Regions from separate parts of the Microbispora sp. CA-135349 genome, predicted to be linked through region 2. Evidence: riboswitches for the same ligand, from Rfam matches in the RefSeq annotation. Region 2 holds a riboswitch; the other holds the start of a gene.

Region 1 (8,953 bases), 1.8 Mb from region 2:
CTCACTGGTGGACGAGATGGGCCAGCTGATCAGCGAGGAGCGGGCGCTGCTCGTCGTGCTCGACCTGGTGGCGGCCGAGCGCCGGGCCGGCAGGGTCGCCCTGCCGGTCACCACGACGCGGGTGGCGGAGATGGTGTGCCGCTTCCACGGCGTGCAGGTCGACTGGACGGCCACGAGCCTCGACACGCTGACGAGGTCGGCGCGGCATCCCGACACGATCTTCGCCGGGGACGGGAAGGGCGGCTTCATCGTCCCGGAGTTCGCGCCCACCGTGGACGGCCTGGCGGTGTTCCTGCGCCTGCTCGGCCTGGTCGCGCGCACCCGGCTGTCGCTGAGCCAGATCGACGCCCGCATCCCTGAGGCCAAGCTGCTCAAACGGACCGTCCCCACACCCTGGGCGCACAAGGGCGCCGTGATGCGCTCGGTCGTCGAGGCGGCCGAGGGTCACCGCCTGGACACCACCGACGGCGTCCGCGTGGTGGAGGACGACGGAAGCTGGGCCCTCGTCCTGCCCGACCCCGCCGAGGCCGTCACCCATCTGTGGGCCGAGGGCCACGACATGGACACCGCGCAGGCCCTCCTGGAGCGCTGGGCCCACGTCGTCGAACACGCCGCAGGCTCCCGCTGACCTGCGGTTTCACTGCTCTTGAAAGATCACTGATCGGATGAATCCCGGTCGAGCGGCCGATGTGCGAAATGGTGCAAGATCATGAAGAATGAAAGCCCGGGCCTGGGGCATCTCTGCCACCAATCGCAAGATCACGGGTGAGGGATGGGGGATCGGTTGGGGGGAGAGGCGGTGCCGAGGGTGGACGGATGCATGTGTCGGGATGGACCTTGAACCGCCGTGGGCTGTAGCGTTGGTCAGTCCGCGCCCATGCGCGGTCTTGACCTTTGTGCCTGATCAGCGTAAGTTGCGGCATTCGCAGTTTGAGCTAGTCCTAGAGCAAGTCGTGAGAGAGGCCGAGCCGTTCGATGCCCAGCGTCTACTGCACGCAGTGCGGTCATGCCAACCCCGAGGATGCCCGTTTCTGTTCACGATGCGGTTCGCCGCTGAGCGCTCCGGCGCCCGTCGCAGCCGACACGACCTCGACGATCTCACTCGATGCGCTCGAGGCGGAGGCGGGCCAGACGCTTCTGCCGGACAGGGCGGCGGTCGAACAGCTGCCCCCCGGCACGGCTCTTCTGGTGGTCATGCGGGGCCCGAACGCGGGCAGCCGGTTTCTGCTCGACAGTGACCTCACTACGGCGGGTCGTCACCCGGAAAGCGACATTTTCCTGGACGATGTGACCGTGTCCAGAAGGCACGTGGAGTTCTACCGGCGCGGCGGCCAGTTCACCGTGCGTGACGTCGGCAGCCTCAACGGCACCTACGTCAACCGTGAGCGCATCGAGGAGTCCCCGTTGCAGGGCGGCGACGAGGTGCAGATCGGCAAGTTCCGGCTGGTGTTCCTCACGCGTGGTCCGGGAGGGTTGTGATCGGTGAGGAGGAGGAGTCATGAGCGCACAGGCCGTACGGGCGTTCATGAGCATCGGGGAGGTGCTCGGCCTGCTGCAGGGCGAGTTCCCGGACGTGACCGTCTCCAAGATCCGGTTTCTGGAGGGTGAGGGGCTGATCGAGCCCCAGCGGAGCCCGTCCGGGTACCGCAAGTTCACCTTCAACGACGTCGAGCGCCTGCGGTACATCCTGCGGGCGCAGCGTGACCAGTATCTGCCGCTCCGGGTGATCAAGGATCAGCTGGACGAGCAGGCGGCCCGCCCGCACGCCGTGTCCGACGGCGCCCCGCCCGTGCGCCTCAGCCGGGAGGAACTGATCGAGGCCGCCGGCATCGACGAGGAGACGCTGGCCGAGATGGAGAGCTTCGGCCTGGTCGCTCCCGTCGCGCGCCGGTACGACGGGGAGGCCCTGGAAGTCGCGCGCAGCGTGGGGGCGCTGGCGCGGTTCGGCCTGCAGGCGCGGCACCTGAGGGCGGTACGCGCGGCGGTGGAGCGGGAGGCCGGCCTGATCGAGCAGGCGGTGGCCCCGCTGCTGAAGCGCAAGGCGCCGGGAGCGATCGCGGAAGCGGACGAGACCGCCCGCGAAATCTCCGGACTTCTCCAGGAACTGCACAATGCGTTACTGCGTGGGAGTGTTCGCGGCGTTCTAGGGCGGTGACCGGCACATCCGCTCCTCCGTGGGTGTTACGTTGAATGCCTGGTGATATGCCGCGACGCTTGAGACGGAGCCGCCCGTGTTGCAGATGGAGGTCGTGGGGGTTCGCGTTGAGATGCCCACCAACCAGCCGATCGTTCTCCTGAAGGAGACGAGTGGTGATCGGTATCTGCCGATCTGGATAGGCATGACCGAGGCGACCGCTATTGCGCTGGCCCAGGCGGAGGAGCCGCCGCCCCGGCCGCTGACCCACGACTTGTTCCGTGACGTTCTTGAGGCCTTGGGGGTGCGGTTGCGCACCGTCAACATCGTCGCGCTCCGCGATGGAATCTTCTTCGCCGACCTGGTCTTCTCCAACGGCGTGGAGGTCAGCGCGCGTCCTTCGGACTCGATCGCGCTGGCGTTGCGTACGGGGGCGACGATCTACGCGAGTGAGGACGTGATCCAGGAGGCGGGCGTGAGCATGCCCGACGACCAGGAGGACGAAGTGGAGAAGTTCCGCGAGTTCCTGGACAAAATCACACCGGAAGACTTCGGCCGGGCGGGCTGACGTGCCGGACGATTTCGGGAGATTACGCTTCACGACGCGCCGGACGGGGTCGTTGACTGACGATGGCCCCGGTCCTACGGTGCAAGGGAAACCACGGTTGTAATTCACGAACCCCCAGATCAGACCGTGGGATGAGAGAAAGCCGGAGGTCCGCAGTGGCGGTCAGCAGCGGCGAGGGTAAGTCGGCCGGCCAGCACGACCCGGTTCGGCAGGCGGCGCGCGAGCGCGCCGGCGAACAGGGTCTGCTGTTCGACGAGCAGCCGACGGCGCTGCCCCAGGGCATCGGATACCGCGGGCCGACGGCGTGCGCGGCCGCCGGGATCACCTACCGGCAGCTCGACTACTGGGCCCGGACCGAACTGGTGCTCCCGACGATAAGAGCGGCTCAGGGATCCGGGTCCCAGCGACTGTACAGCTTCCGCGACATCCTCGTCCTGAAGGTCGTCAAACGTCTTCTCGACACGGGGGTCTCCCTCCAGCAGATACGCACCGCCGTACGGCACCTGCGCGACCGCGGCGTCAACGACCTGGCGCAGATCACCTTGATGAGCGACGGCGTGAGCGTCTACGAGTGCACGAGCGCCGACGAGGTGATCGATCTGCTGCAGGGCGGCCAGGGTGTGTTCGGCATCGCGCTCGGGCGGGTCTGGCGGGAGGTCGAGGGATCGCTCGCCGAGCTTCCGGGTGAGCGCGCGGAGCCCGCCCCGGATGCGGAGGGGGACCATCCGGCGGACGAGCTGGCCCGCCGCAGAAAGGCCCGCAGGACCGGCTGAGATCAATCGGGCAGGAGGGTAGTCATCTCCGATAACGGGTAGCCGGTAGAGTGGAACACGGCCGACGACCTCGTGCGGGAGAGACCCCTGATCGTTCAGGGGCGCCGAAGGAGCAACCTCCCCGGAATCTCTCAGGCATCCGTACCGCACGGACGAGGCGACTCTGAAAAGCAGGCCCGCCGGCCAGGCGGTGCCTCACCGAAGGGGAAAGCCGGGCTCGACCGCCCGGTGAAGCTCTCAGGTCCGATGACAGAGGGGGAGACCGCTTCACGACCGGCCGCGCCCCACGGGCGGGGCGGTCGCCGCAGGTCTCGACCCGCCCAGGAGGCCCTCGTCATGACCGATCGCTCCACTCTTCACGATCTTTCCGCCCCGCCCTTCGCGACCCGTCACATCGGCCCCTCCGATGCCGACCGCTCCCGCATGCTGGAGGCCGTCGGCTACGAGTCGATCGCCGACCTGCTCGCCGTCGCCGTGCCCGAGGCGATCCGCACGCGCGGTCCGCTGAACCTGCCGGAGGCGGTGGGGGAGGCCGAGGCCCTGGCCGAACTGCGCGCCCTCGCCGGCCGCAACCGGGTGCTGACTCCCATGATCGGCCTCGGCTACCACGACACGATCACCCCCGGCGTCGTCCTCCGCAACGTGCTGGAGAACCCCGGCTGGTACACCGCGTACACCCCGTACCAGCCGGAGATCTCGCAGGGACGGCTGGAGGCGCTGCTGAACTTCCAGACGGTCGTGTCGGACCTCACCGGCCTCGGCGTCGCCGGCGCGTCCCTGCTCGACGAGGCGACGGCCGTGGCCGAGGCGATGACGCTGGCCCGGCGGGCGAGCAAGGCGAAGACCGACGTGTTCGTGGTGGACGCCGACGCGCTGCCGCAGACCAAGGCCGTGCTGGCGACCCGTGCCGAGCCGCTCGGCATCACACTGGTGGAGTCGGACCTCGCCGGTGAACTGCCCGAATGCTTCGGGGTCCTCGTCCAGTATCCGGGCGCGAGCGGCCGGGTGGCGTCCTTGCGCGCCGTCGCCGAGCGGGCGCACGCGCGGGGCGCGCTCCTGGTGGCCGCGGCCGACCTGCTGGCGCTGACCCTGCTGGAGTCCCCGGGTGAGCAGGGCGCCGACATCGCCGTCGGCTCCTCCCAGCGCTTCGGTGTCCCCCTGGGCTACGGCGGGCCCCACGCGGCGTACATGGCGGTCCGCGAGGGCCTGCAGCGGCAGATGCCGGGCCGTCTCGTGGGCGTCTCGGTGGACGCCGACGGACGCCCCGCCTACCGCCTGGCCCTGCAGACCCGCGAGCAGCACATCCGGCGGGAGAAGGCCACCAGCAACATCTGCACCGCGCAGGTCCTGCTCGCGGTGATGGCGTCGATGTACGCCGTCTACCACGGCCCGGAGGGCCTCAGGAGGATCGCCCAGCGGGTGCACCGGCACGCGGCCGTCCTCGCCGCCGGGCTGCGCGAGGGCGGCGTGGAGGTCGTCCACGACGAGTTCTTCGACACCGTGCTCGCCCACGTGCCCGGGCGGGCCGCCCAGGTCGTGGCCGCCGCCGCCGAGCGGGGCGTGAACCTGCGCCAGGCCGGCGCCGACCACGTCGGCGTCGCCTGCGACGAGAAGACCACCACCGGCCATCTGCGGGCCGTCTGGGCGGCCTTCGGGGTCGCCGACGTGGTGCTCGAGGATCTCGACCGGGTCACCTCCGACGCGCTCCCGGCCGACCTGCAGCGGACCTCGGACTTCCTCACCCACCCGGTGTTCCACGCCCACAGGTCCGAGACGGCCATGCTGCGCTACCTGCGGCGCCTGCAGGACAAGGACATCGCGCTCGACCGCTCGATGATCCCGCTGGGCTCCTGCACGATGAAGCTCAACGCGACCACCGAGATGGAGCCGATCACCTGGCCGGAGTTCGCCTCGGTGCACCCGTTCGCGCCCGCGGAGCAGGCCGAGGGGTACGCCGAGCTGATCGCGACGCTGGAGGGCTGGCTGGCCGAGGTCACCGGCTACGACCGGGTGTCGATCCAGCCGAACGCGGGCTCGCAGGGCGAGTTCGCCGGGCTGCTGGCCATCAGGTCCTACCACCGGTCGAGGGGCGAGGGCGGCCGCGACGTCTGCCTCATCCCGTCGTCCGCGCACGGCACCAACGCCGCCAGCGCCGTCATGGCGGGCATGCGCGTGGTCGTGGTGGCCTGTGACGCGGACGGGAACGTCGACCTCGCCGACCTCGCCGCCAAGATCGACAAGCACCGCGACGCGCTCGCCGCGATCATGGTGACCTACCCGTCCACGCACGGCGTGTACGAGGAGACGATCGTCGAGATCTGCGAGCGGGTGCACGAGGCCGGCGGGCAGGTCTACGTCGACGGAGCCAACCTCAACGCACTGGTGGGCCTGGCCAAGCTGGGCGAGTTCGGTGCGGACGTCTCCCACCTCAACCTGCACAAGACCTTCTGCATCCCGCACGGCGGCGGCGGGCCGGGCGTCGGCCCGGTGGCCGTCAAGGCCCACCTCGCCGAGCACCTGCCGGCGCACGTGTCGGCCGCGCCGTACGGCTCGGCGGGCATCCTGCCGATCTCCTGGGCGTACGTCCGGATGATGGGCGGCGACGGGCTGCGGCAGGCCACCGAGCAGGCGATCCTGTCGGCCAACTACCTGGCCCGGCGCCTCGCGCCGCACTACCCGGTTCTGTACACCGGCAGGGGCGGCCTGGTCGCGCACGAGTGCATCGTCGACCTGCGGCAGATCACCAAGGAGACCGGCGTCACGGTCGACGACGTGGCCAAGCGGCTGATCGACTACGGCTTCCACGCGCCCACGATGTCGTTCCCCGTCGCCGGGACGCTCATGATCGAGCCGACCGAGAGCGAGGACCTGGCCGAGCTCGACCGCTTCGCCGACGCGATGATCGCCATCCGGGGCGAGATCGCCAAGGTGGCGTCGGGCGAGTTCGACAAGACCGACAACCCGCTGCGCAACGCCCCGCACACGGCCGAATGCCTCACGGCGGACGAGTGGACCCACCCCTACTCCCGGGCGGCGGCCGCCTACCCGGTGCCCGGCCTGCGGGACGACAAGTACTGGTCGCCGGTGCGCCGCATCGACCAGGCGTACGGCGACCGCAACCTCGTCTGCTCCTGCCCGCCCCTCGAGGCGTACGAGGATTGATCGGTTGGGCATGTCGGCCCCGCCCGGCGGCCGGTCTCGTTAAGATCGCGGTGATCGTTCCTCATCACCTGCGACCATGCGAGGCCCCTGTATGACGGCCATCGATTCCGGGCGGCGGTCCGACCGGCTCGACCACGCGCGCCGGCTCGCCGAAGGCGGCGACCTCGACGGCGCTGCCGCGATCTTCGCCGAACTCGCCGCGGACGAGGCCGCGCCGGAACGCGGCGAGGCCGGCGAAGGCCTGTCCGTCGTGGTGGAGCGCATGGCCGAGCGGCTGCTGGAGGACGGCGAGCCCGAGCGGGCCGCCGACGTCCTGCTGGAGGCGCTGTCGGTCAGCACCGTGGCGGATCCGGCGCGCCTGCGGGTGCTGCTCGGCATGGCGCACCTGGAGATGGCGTGCGCGCAGTTCGCCGGGGCCGTGGAGGACAGCCGTCAGGAGGGGGCCGACGCCGGCACCGGCGCGCTCGCGATCGAACTGCTGGCCCGTACGCTGCCGCTGCGCGGCCGCGACGCCGACGCGGAGACCGTGTGGCGGTACGGCCTTGATCACCCCGACGAGGCGCTGGCCGAGCAGGTGCGGCTCCGCCTCGGACGGGACGTGCGTCCCGCCATGGAGGAGGTCGTGGAGGGCGTGGAGGCCTGATCCGGCGGACCGGTCCCAGGCAGGCCGGTCCCAGGCATGACGATCTCAGTGCGTGACGATCTCGGCGCAGGCCGGGCTCAGCGCTGGGAGCGGCGGCTGATGGCGTAGGCGAAGTTGACGGCGATGATTCCGCCCCAGGACAGGAACAGGCCCGGCAGGCCGGCGTTCCCCACCGCGATCCCGGTCAGCGGGATGCCCAGGGCCAGCGACCCCATGACCACGCCCACGGCGCTGTCCTTCTGCTTCACCGGAGGCCCCGGCGGCCGGTGGTGCAGCTGGGCCGCCACCTCGTTGCGTACCCGCGCGGCGATCTCCACGTCGAGCTTGTCGAGGAACGAGTCGACCAGCGCGTCCTCGTACTCCGGGCCGAGGTCACGGCGGGCCGCCATGACTGCGCGCAGGTCCTCGCGAGTCGAGGAGGCCGCCGGCGGCGGGGGGACGGGACGCCCGGTCGCGGGCGGTTGCTGCGATGCGATGTCCGGCACCATGGCATTCTCGCCGCTTGCGAGGGGATCCGCCATCCTCCGATCGGAGGGTCGCCGCCTCCTGCTCCGGTCGGACCCGCTACCGTCACCGGCATGGAGATCGAGACCCCGCACGGCCGCGCCCTGGCCGAGGTGGACGAGGCGGCCGATGCCCGGCTGCTGCTGGTCCTGACCCACGGGTCCGGGGGAGGTGTGGACGCCCCCGATCTGCTCGCCGTACGGGACGCGGTGCTGGCCGCCGGGGGGACGGTCGCCCGGGTGGTGCAGCCGTTCCGGCTGCGGGGCGCGCGGGCGCCGGGCTCGGCGGTGAAGCAGGACGAGGCGTGGCTGTCGATCGTCGCCGGGCTCCGCGGGCGCCACCGGGGCCTGCCGCTCGTCCAGGGCGGACGGAGCAACGGCGCGCGGGTCGCCTGCCGCACCGCGCGCGCCGCCGGCGCCGAGGCGGTGGTGGCGCTCGCGTTCCCGCTGCACCCGCCGGGCAAGCCGGAACGCTCGCGGGCGGAAGAACTGCGGCAGGCGGGAGTCCCCGTGCTCGTGGTCAACGGAGATCGGGATCCGTTCGGCGTGCCGGACGAGAAGGACGCCGCACGTCTCGTGGTCCTCCCGGGGGAGGGGCACGAGTTCAAGAAGGACCCCGCCCGGGTGGGCGAGGCGGTGGCGCGGTGGCTGTTCCCCCCTCTGCCGGTGGAGGGCTAGGCCGCGCTGATGGCCATGTCGGTGGGGCGGTGCGGGGCGATGACGCCGCCGTCGGGCAGCAACTCGCCGGTGTCCTCGAAGAGCACGACTCCGTTGCAGAGCAGGCTCCAGCCCTGCTCTGGGTGACAGGCTATCGTGCGGGCGGCTTCTCGGTCCTTCGCGTCCGCGGTGGGACAGGCCGGTTCATGAGGGCACATCGCCGGGGCTCCGTGTTTATCGTTCGCTCGTTTTGTCTTCCGGTCGTCCAGGGGCGCCGTCGCCGGCGTCCTCGTTCAGGGTGCGAGGGCCCCGGTATGACGAACACCACACTGGACTCCACCAGTCTGCGGCCTGGCCGCATGCGTACGACATAGTCAGTTCGGAGCATTTCCGCCGGTCGGGCAGGGGCCCCGGCCGCACCCCGAGCAGGCTCGCGCACACTGATGTGACCTAGTACACAAGAATGCCCCATTGGGGGCAACGGTCCGACCTCGACACGCCGACGGTCCGATA
Region 2 (8,953 bases):
CTGATCATCGCGGGCGGGGGCGACATCGACCCCGCCCGGTACGGCTCCGCCCCGGCCCCCCAGACCGGCTACATCCGGAAATTTCGCGACGATGCCGAGTTTGGGCTGATGGCGGCCGCGCTAAAGGCCGGGCTGCCGTTCCTCGGCATCTGCCGCGGCCTCCAGGTGCTCAACGTGGCGCTGGGCGGCACCCTCCACCAGCACCTGCCCGAAGTGGTCGGCCACACGGACCACTCCCCCGCCCCCGGCACGTTCGGCCGCGTCCCCGTACGGCTCTCGCCGGGGTTGGCCAAGATTTACGACGGCGAGGACCTGACGCCCGCCCACTACCACCACCAGGCGATCGACCGCCTGGCGGACGGGCTGGAGGTCACCGCCCGTTCCTGCGACGGCACGATCGAGGCCGTCGAAGTGACGGGAGCCGCGTTCGCGCGGGCCGTGCAGTGGCATCCGGAGGCCGACGAGGACGGCCCCCTCTTCCGCGCTCTCGTCGCCGCCGCCCGCCGTTGAGAATCCCGAAGCGGCGCCGCGCCTGAGAACCCCCGCGAGAACCCGCACCCGAGGATCCGGTGTGCGCCGCGGAGCACCCGATGCGACGCCGCCTCGCCCCGTTGGACGCCGTCCGGTGGGACGACGCGCGGCGCACCGGCATGCCGGTCGAGCCCCCGCATAACGCACCCGCCGCAACGCGGCGGCGGCCCGGTGAACACGGCTGTCGCCCTCCTCCCGCGGCGACCGGAGCGGCGACCGGAAACACGCCATCGCATCCTCCTCGGTTTATGTAACCGATTTCATTTGCTGCACGTGCATGTTCGCTGGGCATTCATCGCTTTACGGAACGCAATGCCATGACGGAACTTCCCACCCCGGCGCGCGCCGCGAAAAACAGCAATTTTGACGAATGCAGGGAGAGAGGGATATCGTCAAATACCTATTGAAGCCGCGTCGTCGGCGCGTTCACGCTGCTTTCGTGTGCGAGGGGGATCGTGTTATACGCCGTGCTCGGACCGTTCCTGGCCATGAAACCCTCGGGGGACGTCATCGCCGGGCTCGCCCCGAGACACCGGCAGCTCCTGGCGCTGTTCCTACTCAATCCGAATAACGCGATCCACCGGGACACGCTCATCGATCTGCTATGGAATGGCCGTCCCACTAAATCCGCGCCGCGGAATCTTACCACCTACATCGCACAGGTGCGCAGGCGGCTCTCGCCACGCGACCCCAGCGTTTCTCCGCTGCACACGGTGGAAGGCGGGTACCTTCTTTCCGTGCCGTCCGGATCCGTGGATGCTGCAGTATTCAACCAATTCGTGGCACAGGGCAGAATCGCTCGAGACAATGGCGATTACCACAATGCGGCGAGGATCTTCGAGAGCGCGCTCAACCTGTGGCGGGACGACGCCCTGCTCGGCATGAGGCACGTGGACGAACTGGCCGCCTGGGCCGAACGGCTCGACGAGGACCGGCGTGCGGTGACCGAGGACCTCTTCGACGTACGACTGACGCTCGGGCACCATCACGAGATCGTCGGCGGCCTGGCCCAGTGGGCGAGACGGCATCCGCTGCGTGAACGGCCGCACCGGCAACTCATGCTGGCGCTGCACCGGTCGGGCCGCACCCACGACGCCTCGGCCTCCTACCAGCGGCTGCGCCGCACGCTGGTCGACTGCCTCGGCACCGAGCCGTCCCCCGACACTCAGGCCGTCCACCAGCGGATCCTCACGGGCGACGACCCTTCCTCCACCCTGGCGCGTCTCCACGCGGGGCATCGGCCGCTGCAGGAGTCGGATCACCGATCGTGACCGAAGGCCGGCGTGGACCCGCCGCCGGAGTCTCCATGATGAAATCGGGCGGTCCGGCCGGTTACGGGGGTGGTGGGAGAACCACTAGGCTGGCTGCACACCGGTGACCCCGTGCGGGAGAGCGTCCTGGCATCCGGTCAGGGCCCCTGAAGGAGCAAGCCCTCCCCGCGAACCTCTCAAGGCAAAGGACCGTGCGGGCCAGGTGACCTCTGGAAAGAAGGCCGGAAGGCCTCGCCGAAGGTGAAAGTCCGGCAAAGATCGGACGAAGCTCTCAGGCGCCGATGACAGAGGGGGAGGATGCCCGATAGTTCAACGCAGCATCCGTCCTTCCGAGGTGCGCATGTCCCGATCCACCCCGCTCCGCGGTGTCCATGAACGCCTTGGCGCGACCCTGACCGACTTCGCGGGATGGCAGATGCCCCTGCGCTACGGCAGCGAGTCGGCCGAGCACAACGCGGTGCGAACGGCCGCGGGGCTCTTCGACCTGTCCCACATGGGAGAGATCTTCGTCGTCGGCGCGCAGGCGGGCGAGGCCCTCGACCACGCCCTCGTGGGTCACCTCAGCGTCCTCGCGCCCGGCCGCGCCCGCTACACGATGATCGTGAACGAGACCGGCGGCATCCTCGACGACCTCATCGTCTACCGCCTCGACGAGGACCAGTACATGGTCGTCGCCAACGCCTCCAACCACGCCCTCGTCGCCCGCGAGCTCGCCGACCGGGTCCGGGGATACGACGCGCGGGTGACCGACCGGTCGGACGAGTACGCGCTGGTGGCGGTGCAGGGCCCCCGCAGCGCCGAGATCCTGGCCGCGCTGACCGATGCCGACCTCGGCGAGCTCAAGTACTACGCCATCGTCCCCGGCGTCGTCGCGGGCACGCCCGTCCTGATCGCACGCACCGGATACACCGGCGAGGACGGTTTCGAGCTCTTCGTGCTGAACGAGCACGCCGTACCGCTGTGGGAGGCGCTCGCCGAGGCGGGCAGGGACGCCGGGCTCGTTCCCGCCGGGCTGTCGGCCCGCGACACGCTCCGCCTGGAAGCCGGCATGCCGTTGTACGGCAACGAACTGAGCGCGGCGATCACGCCGTTCGACGCCGGCCTCGGCCGGGTCGTCCGTTTCGACAAGCCCGGCGACTTCGTGGGCAAGGCCGCCCTCGAGCGGGTCGCGGCGAACGGCACCACCCGGCGCCTGGTCGGGCTGGTGGCGCGCGGCCGCCGGGTGCCGAGGCACGGCTACCCCGTCACCCGGGAGGGTGCCGTCGTCGGCGAGGTGACCAGCGGCGCCCCGTCGCAGTCCCTCGGCCGCCCGATCGCCTTGGCGTACGTCGACGAGGACGCCCTGGAAAAGGGTGGCCTGACCGTGGACATCCGGGGCAGCCAAGAACCGGTCGACGTCGTCGATCTGCCTTTCTACAGGAGGAGCAAGTGAGCACCATTCCGGACGACCTGAGCTACACCAAGGAACACGAGTGGGTGGCCGGGATCGAGGACGGCCTCACCGTGACGGTGGGCATCACGGCGTACGCGGCCGAGCAGCTCGGTGACGTGGTCTACGTGGAGGTGCACCCGGAGGTCGGCGCGACGGTCACGGCCGGCGACGCGGTCGGCGAGGTGGAGTCCACCAAGTCCGTGAGCGACATCTTCGCGCCGGTCAGCGGCGAGATCGTCGAGATCAACGCCGCCGTCGCGGACGAGCCCGCTCTGGTCGGCTCCGACCCGTACGGCGAGGGCTGGCTGTTCCGCGTGCGCGTGGAGGAGGAGCCGGACGACCTGCTGTCGGCCGCGGAGTACACCGCGCTGACCTCCGGCGAGTCCTGACAGGAAGCCGAGAGGCGACGATCAATGGCGATCAGCGTCTTCGACCTGTTCAAGGTGGGGATCGGGCCGTCCAGCTCTCACACGGGCGGCCCGATGGCCGCGGCGCACAAGTTCGCCCGCGGGCTGCACCAGGACGGACTGCTGGTGAAGGTCACCAGGGTCGAGGCCATCCTCTACGGCTCGCTCGGGCTGACCGGCAAGGGCCACGGCAGCGACAAGGCGGTTCTGCTGGGCCTGTCCGGCGACAAGCCCGAGCTGGTCGACGTCGACACCGTCGACGAACGGCTGGCGGCGATGCGGGCGAGCGGCACGGTCACGTTGTACGGCCTGCACGAGATCCCGTTCGTGGTCGGCGAGCACCTCGTCTTCGAGCGCACGCTGTCGCTCCCCCACCACCCGAACGGCATGCGGTTCACGGCGTACGCCGACGACACGGTGCTGCGCGAGAAGGTGTACTACTCGGTCGGCGGCGGCTTCGTGGTGGACGAGAACGCCACCGGCGCCGACCGGATCAAGCCCGACGACACGGTGCTGCCGTACGCCTTCACGACCGCGCACGAACTGCTCGCGCGCTGCGCCGAGACCGGCCTGTCGATCTCCGGCCTGATGCTGGAGAACGAGAAGGCCTTCGGCCGTACGGAGGAGGAGATCCGGGCCGGCCTGCTGCACCTGTGGGCGGTCATGGCCGAGTGCGTACGGCGCGGCACCAGCCGCGAGGGCGTCCTGCCGGGCGGCCTCAAGGTGCGCCGCCGGGCCCACCAGCTGTACCGGCGGCTGCAGGGTGAGGCCGACGGGACCGACCCGCTGCGGGCGATGGACTGGGTCACGCTCTTCGCGCTGGCCGTCAACGAGGAGAACGCCGCGGGCGGCCGGATCGTGACCGCCCCGACCAACGGCGCCGCCGGAATCGTCCCGGCCGTTCTGTCCTACTACATGCGTTTCCTTCCGGGCGCCGGCGAGGACGGCGTCGTCCGCTTCCTGCTCACCGCGGGCGCGATCGGCGTGCTGTTCAAGGAGAACGCCTCCATCTCCGGCGCGGAGGTGGGCTGCCAGGGCGAGGTCGGCTCTGCCTGCTCCATGGCGGCCGCGGGCCTCACCGAGGCGCTCGGCGGCACGCCCGAGCAGGTCGAGAACGCCGCCGAGATCGGCATCGAGCACAACCTCGGCCTGACCTGCGACCCGATCGGCGGGCTCGTCCAGATCCCGTGCATCGAGCGCAACGCCGTCGCCTCGATCAAGGCGATCGCCGCCGCCCGCATCGCGCTGCGCGGCGACGGCCGCCACTTCGTGTCGCTGGACAAGGCGATCAAGACGATGCGCGACACCGGCAGGGACATGCTCGACAAATACAAGGAGACCTCCCGCGGCGGCCTCGCCGTCAACGTCATCGAGTGCTGACCCCCACCGTGATCGTGCAGGGTGTCGCACACAGGGCCTCCCACCTGCGCCGATACCGATCGCGACGTGCGGGGAATTCGTGCTTGCCTCTCTGACCTGCCGGAAAGCTCTTCGTGATCACGCAGGCGGGCGGAACGCCGGCCGGGGCCAATAAGGTGGTGCCCTCGCCGACGAGGAGGAGGGCCGTCACGTGAGGTGGCGCGAGGCGCTGCGCCCGCATCGGGCGTTCCTGATCGTGCTGGCGGCGGGCGTCGCGCTCCGCGCGCTCGCCGTGCTCGGCTACCGGCCCGCGCTGTGGTTCTGGGCCGACTCCTTCGCCTACCTGAGCTCGGCCCTCGACCTGCGGCCCCTGCCCTCGCGGCCGTCCGGCTACTCGCTGTTCCTGGCGGCGCTGAGCCCGCTGGGCAGCGTCACCGCCGTCGTGATCGTCCAGCACCTGCTCGGCCTCGGCATGGCCGTCTGCGTGTACGCGCTGCTGCGCCGCCGTACGAGGCTGCCGGGGTGGGGAGCCGCGCTGGCGGCGGCCCCGGTGCTGCTCGACGTGCACCAGATCCAGCTCGAACACCTCATCATGGCGGACCTGCTGTTCACCGCGCTGATCGTGGCCGCCGTGACGATCCTGCTGTGGCGCCCCAGGCCGGGCGCGTGGTCCGTCGTCGCCGCGCTGCTGCTGCTCGGGCTGGCGACCGTCACCCGCACTCTCGGGCTGCCCCTGATCGCGCTGGCGCTGCTGCCGGTGCTGCTGGCCGGACGCTGGAGGACCGCGCTCGCCGGGCTCGCCGCCGCGTCCGCCGTGCTCGGCGGGTACGCCGTGTGGTTCCACGACGCCCACGGAACGTACGGGATGGGCGGCAGCAGCACCTGGCTGTGGTCGCGGACGATGACCTTCGCCGACTGCTCGGTGATGGAGCCGCCCAAGGAGCTGGCGGTGCTGTGCCCGTCGGGGCCCCGGCTCGCCGCGCCCGCCTACATCTGGGACGCGGACTCGCCCATCCAGCGGGTGAAGAAGGACAAGGAGCGGCTGGCGGGCGAGTTCGCGTCGCTGGCGATCCGCAGCCAGCCCCTCGACTTCCTGGCGACCGGCCTGCACGACGCCATGTGGGCGTTCGGATGGGACCGAAAGGTCTACCCCTCCCCCGGGCCGCAGAGCGCGTACGTCTTCCCCGCCTCGGTGAAGCCGTTCACCGCCAAGGTGGCCTCCGGCGGCCGTACGGCGACCGAGCTGACCACCGCCTACCAGGGAAGCGCCGGGGACACGAAGGTGGTCGAGCCGTTCGCGGGATGGTTGCGCGCCTACCAGGACCAGGGCTTCCTGCGCGGGCCGCTGCTGGCGGCGATCCTGCTGGCCGGGCTCGCCGGACTGGTGGCCCGGCGGTGGACGGCGCTGCTGCCCTGGGCCGCGGCCGTGGTCCTGCTCCTGCTGCCGCCCCTGATCGCCGCCTTCGACCACCGGTATGTGGTGCCCGTCGTGCCGCTCGCCTGCCTGGCCGCCGGGCTCGCCCTGGGCACCGGCGCGACCCGAGCGCCGTGGCGCTCCGAAGGGCGCTCCGAAGGGCGGTCGGCGGGGCGCGGGCGGTCAGCGGCGGCGGACGTGCAGGCGGACAACCGCAAGCGCGTCGTCCCGGCCGACCGCTCGGCGAACGCGTGAGATCGCCGACTCGTCCAGCCGCCTGATCACCTGCCGCGGGTCGGCGGACCGCTGGAGCGACACCGACACCCGCAGCCTGCCGTCGCGCACGAGCCTCACCGAGATGCGGCCGATCCCGTCGACGCCCTTCAGCGCCACGCCGAGCATGGCGATGCCGGCGCCGGTGCGGCTGCCGACCCTGCCCCACCCGAGCGCCAGGACGAGCCAGCGGGTCGCGACCAGGGCGAGCAGCATGGCCGCCCCGGCGAGCAGCGGCAGCGCCCACGGCCTCCCCTCGACCACGCTCCCGTCGATCAGGGCCGCGCCGGGCCGCCGCCGCGCGGCGGCCAGCAGGCCGGCCCCTCCCGCGACCAGCGCGAGGCCCACCAGGCAGAGCCCGGCGCGATTCCCCATGCGCGGACGCACGTCAGACCCCTCTCCCGCGCAGCCGTACGACCACCTCGTGGCGGGACTGGACGCCGAGCCCCGACAACCGGTCCCCGACCGCCGCGCCCACCTCCCGCAGCAGGGCGCCGGTCGTGTTCGCGTCGGCCACCACGATGACCTCGATCCGTCTGCGGAGGATGTGAACGCCGGCCCGCCGGACATGCTCGACCTCGCGGGCCGAGGCGGCGAGCGTACGGCGCAGACCCGCGCGCGTCAGGCCCATCGCGAGCAGCGGATCCCGGCAGTGCAGGGGCATGAGCCGGGGACGGCCGGGGACGAGCGCGAGGGCCACCAGACCCGCTCCACACAGGATCATGCCGACGGCGGCGACGGCGACCGCGGGGTCGGCCAGTGTGACGTGCGACAGCCGGGGCGGCAGCCGCCAGTGAGCCACGCCGAGCAGGGCGGCGACGACCGCGGCGGTGAGCGCCCAGCCGAGCAGGGCGATCGCGGCGGCGACCACGACGGCGGCCGGGGTGCGGGCCGGCCGCAGGACGCGCGCGGCGGTCCGCCGGCCGGCCGTGCGGCCCGCCCCGGCGCCGGTGCCGCCTGCGGTGTTTCCGATGCCGTTGACGCTCTTGCCGCCTGTGGTGCCGTCGGCTCCTGTGCCGCTTCCGGCACCCTTTGCTCCCGTGCCGCTTGCGGCACCCTTGGCTCCCGTGCCGCTTCCGGCGCCCTTGGCGCTTCTGGCCGACGAACCCGACAGGATTCCCTGCACGACGCTCATCAGCCGTTCACCCTTCCCGCTCACCGCGCCCGGTCCGCTCGGTAGTCACGTCACCATGGGTACACGGAGGGCCGGCGAGACGGGCGGGTCACCCGCCGCCTTGCGCGATCATGACGGCTCCATCACCGAGACTTTGCCGGGTCACGGTTAACGTGAACAGCGCTCATATATATCCCCGGGGCGCCGTACTAGGCTGCCGCCATGGACGACCGACAGCGCCTCGACCGGGCGACGGCCCATCTGGAGCCGCCCTTCGCCGTCCTCGACATGGACGCGCTCCGGTCGAACGCGGCCGCCATGGTGCGCCGGGCCCGGGGCAAGCCCATCCGGGTCGCCAGCAAGTCGATCCGCTGCCGGGCCCTGCTCGAACGGGTCCTGGCCATGGACGGCGTCTCGGGCGTCATGGCTTTCACCCTGCCCGAGGCGCTGTGGCTGGTCTCCACCGGGCTGCGGAACGTGCTCGTGGCCTATCCGACGGCCGACAGGACCGCGCTGCGCGCCCTGGGTTCGGACGACGTCGCGGCACGGGAGATCACCGTGATGGTGGACTCGCCGGAGCACCTCGACCTCATCGAGAGCCTGCGGCTCCCCCACCGCATCAGGGTGTGCCTGGACATCGACGCGGGATTCACGGCTTTCGGCGGCAAGTTCCGCGCGGGCGCGCTGCGGTCGCCGATCCGCGAACCCGAGCAGGCCGCCGAGATCGCCGCGCACATCGCCGAGCGCCCCGGGGTGCGGCTGACCGGGCTCATGGCGTACGAGGCCCAGATCGCCGGGGTGGGTGACGACGTCCCCGGGCCGTACGGCCGCGCGGTGCGCTGGATGCAGGAGCGGTCTCGCCGCGAGCTGATCGTGCGGCGCGGCCGCATCGTGCAGGCCGTACGTCAGGTCGCCGACCTCGAGTTCGTCAACGGCGGCGGCACGGGAAGCATCGAGAAGACCACCGCCGAGCGAGCGATCACCGAGGTGGCCGCGGGCTCGGGTTTCTTCCATCCCCGCCTGTTCGACTTCTACCGCGGCTTCACCGGCCGCCCGGCGGCGCTGTTCGCCCTGCCGGTCGTGCGCAAGCCGGCTCCGGACGTCGTGACCGTGCTCGGAGGGGGCTACCCCGCCTCCGGGGCTCCCGGGCCC

The links. Region 2 has a riboswitch for glycine ahead of gcvT (glycine cleavage system aminomethyltransferase GcvT). Riboswitches for the same ligand answer to the same signal wherever they lie in the genome.
Region 1: linked by a shared signal. The riboswitch ahead of gcvP (aminomethyl-transferring glycine dehydrogenase) and the one ahead of gcvT (glycine cleavage system aminomethyltransferase GcvT) in region 2 are both predicted to bind glycine.

The regions. Positions count from the first base shown of each region.
Region 1 covers NZ_CP192001.1:4,040,424-4,049,376, forward strand. The annotation lists gene ACQPZZ_RS18750 (sugar phosphate nucleotidyltransferase) at 1-628, shown strand, start outside; gene ACQPZZ_RS18755 (FHA domain-containing protein) at 976-1,479, shown strand; gene ftsR (transcriptional regulator FtsR) at 1,499-2,155, shown strand; gene ACQPZZ_RS18765 (bifunctional nuclease family protein) at 2,232-2,702, shown strand; gene ACQPZZ_RS18770 (MerR family transcriptional regulator) at 2,858-3,475, shown strand; glycine riboswitch at 3,541-3,632, shown strand; gene gcvP (aminomethyl-transferring glycine dehydrogenase) at 3,812-6,637, shown strand; gene ACQPZZ_RS18780 (hypothetical protein) at 6,729-7,280, shown strand; gene ACQPZZ_RS18785 (hypothetical protein) at 7,358-7,765, opposite strand; gene ACQPZZ_RS18790 (alpha/beta hydrolase family protein) at 7,859-8,461, shown strand; gene ACQPZZ_RS18795 (DUF5999 family protein) at 8,458-8,658, opposite strand.
Region 2 covers NZ_CP192001.1:2,196,694-2,205,646, reverse strand. The annotation lists gene ACQPZZ_RS10555 (gamma-glutamyl-gamma-aminobutyrate hydrolase family protein) at 1-510, shown strand, start outside; gene ACQPZZ_RS10550 (AfsR/SARP family transcriptional regulator) at 1,020-1,802, shown strand; glycine riboswitch at 1,907-2,004, shown strand; glycine riboswitch at 2,005-2,100, shown strand; gene gcvT (glycine cleavage system aminomethyltransferase GcvT) at 2,143-3,234, shown strand; gene gcvH (glycine cleavage system protein GcvH) at 3,231-3,623, shown strand; gene ACQPZZ_RS10535 (L-serine ammonia-lyase) at 3,648-5,021, shown strand; gene ACQPZZ_RS10530 (hypothetical protein) at 5,212-6,669, shown strand; gene ACQPZZ_RS10525 (hypothetical protein) at 6,598-7,062, opposite strand; gene ACQPZZ_RS10520 (DUF6286 domain-containing protein) at 7,076-7,822, opposite strand; gene ACQPZZ_RS10515 (amino acid deaminase/aldolase) at 8,024-8,953, shown strand, end outside.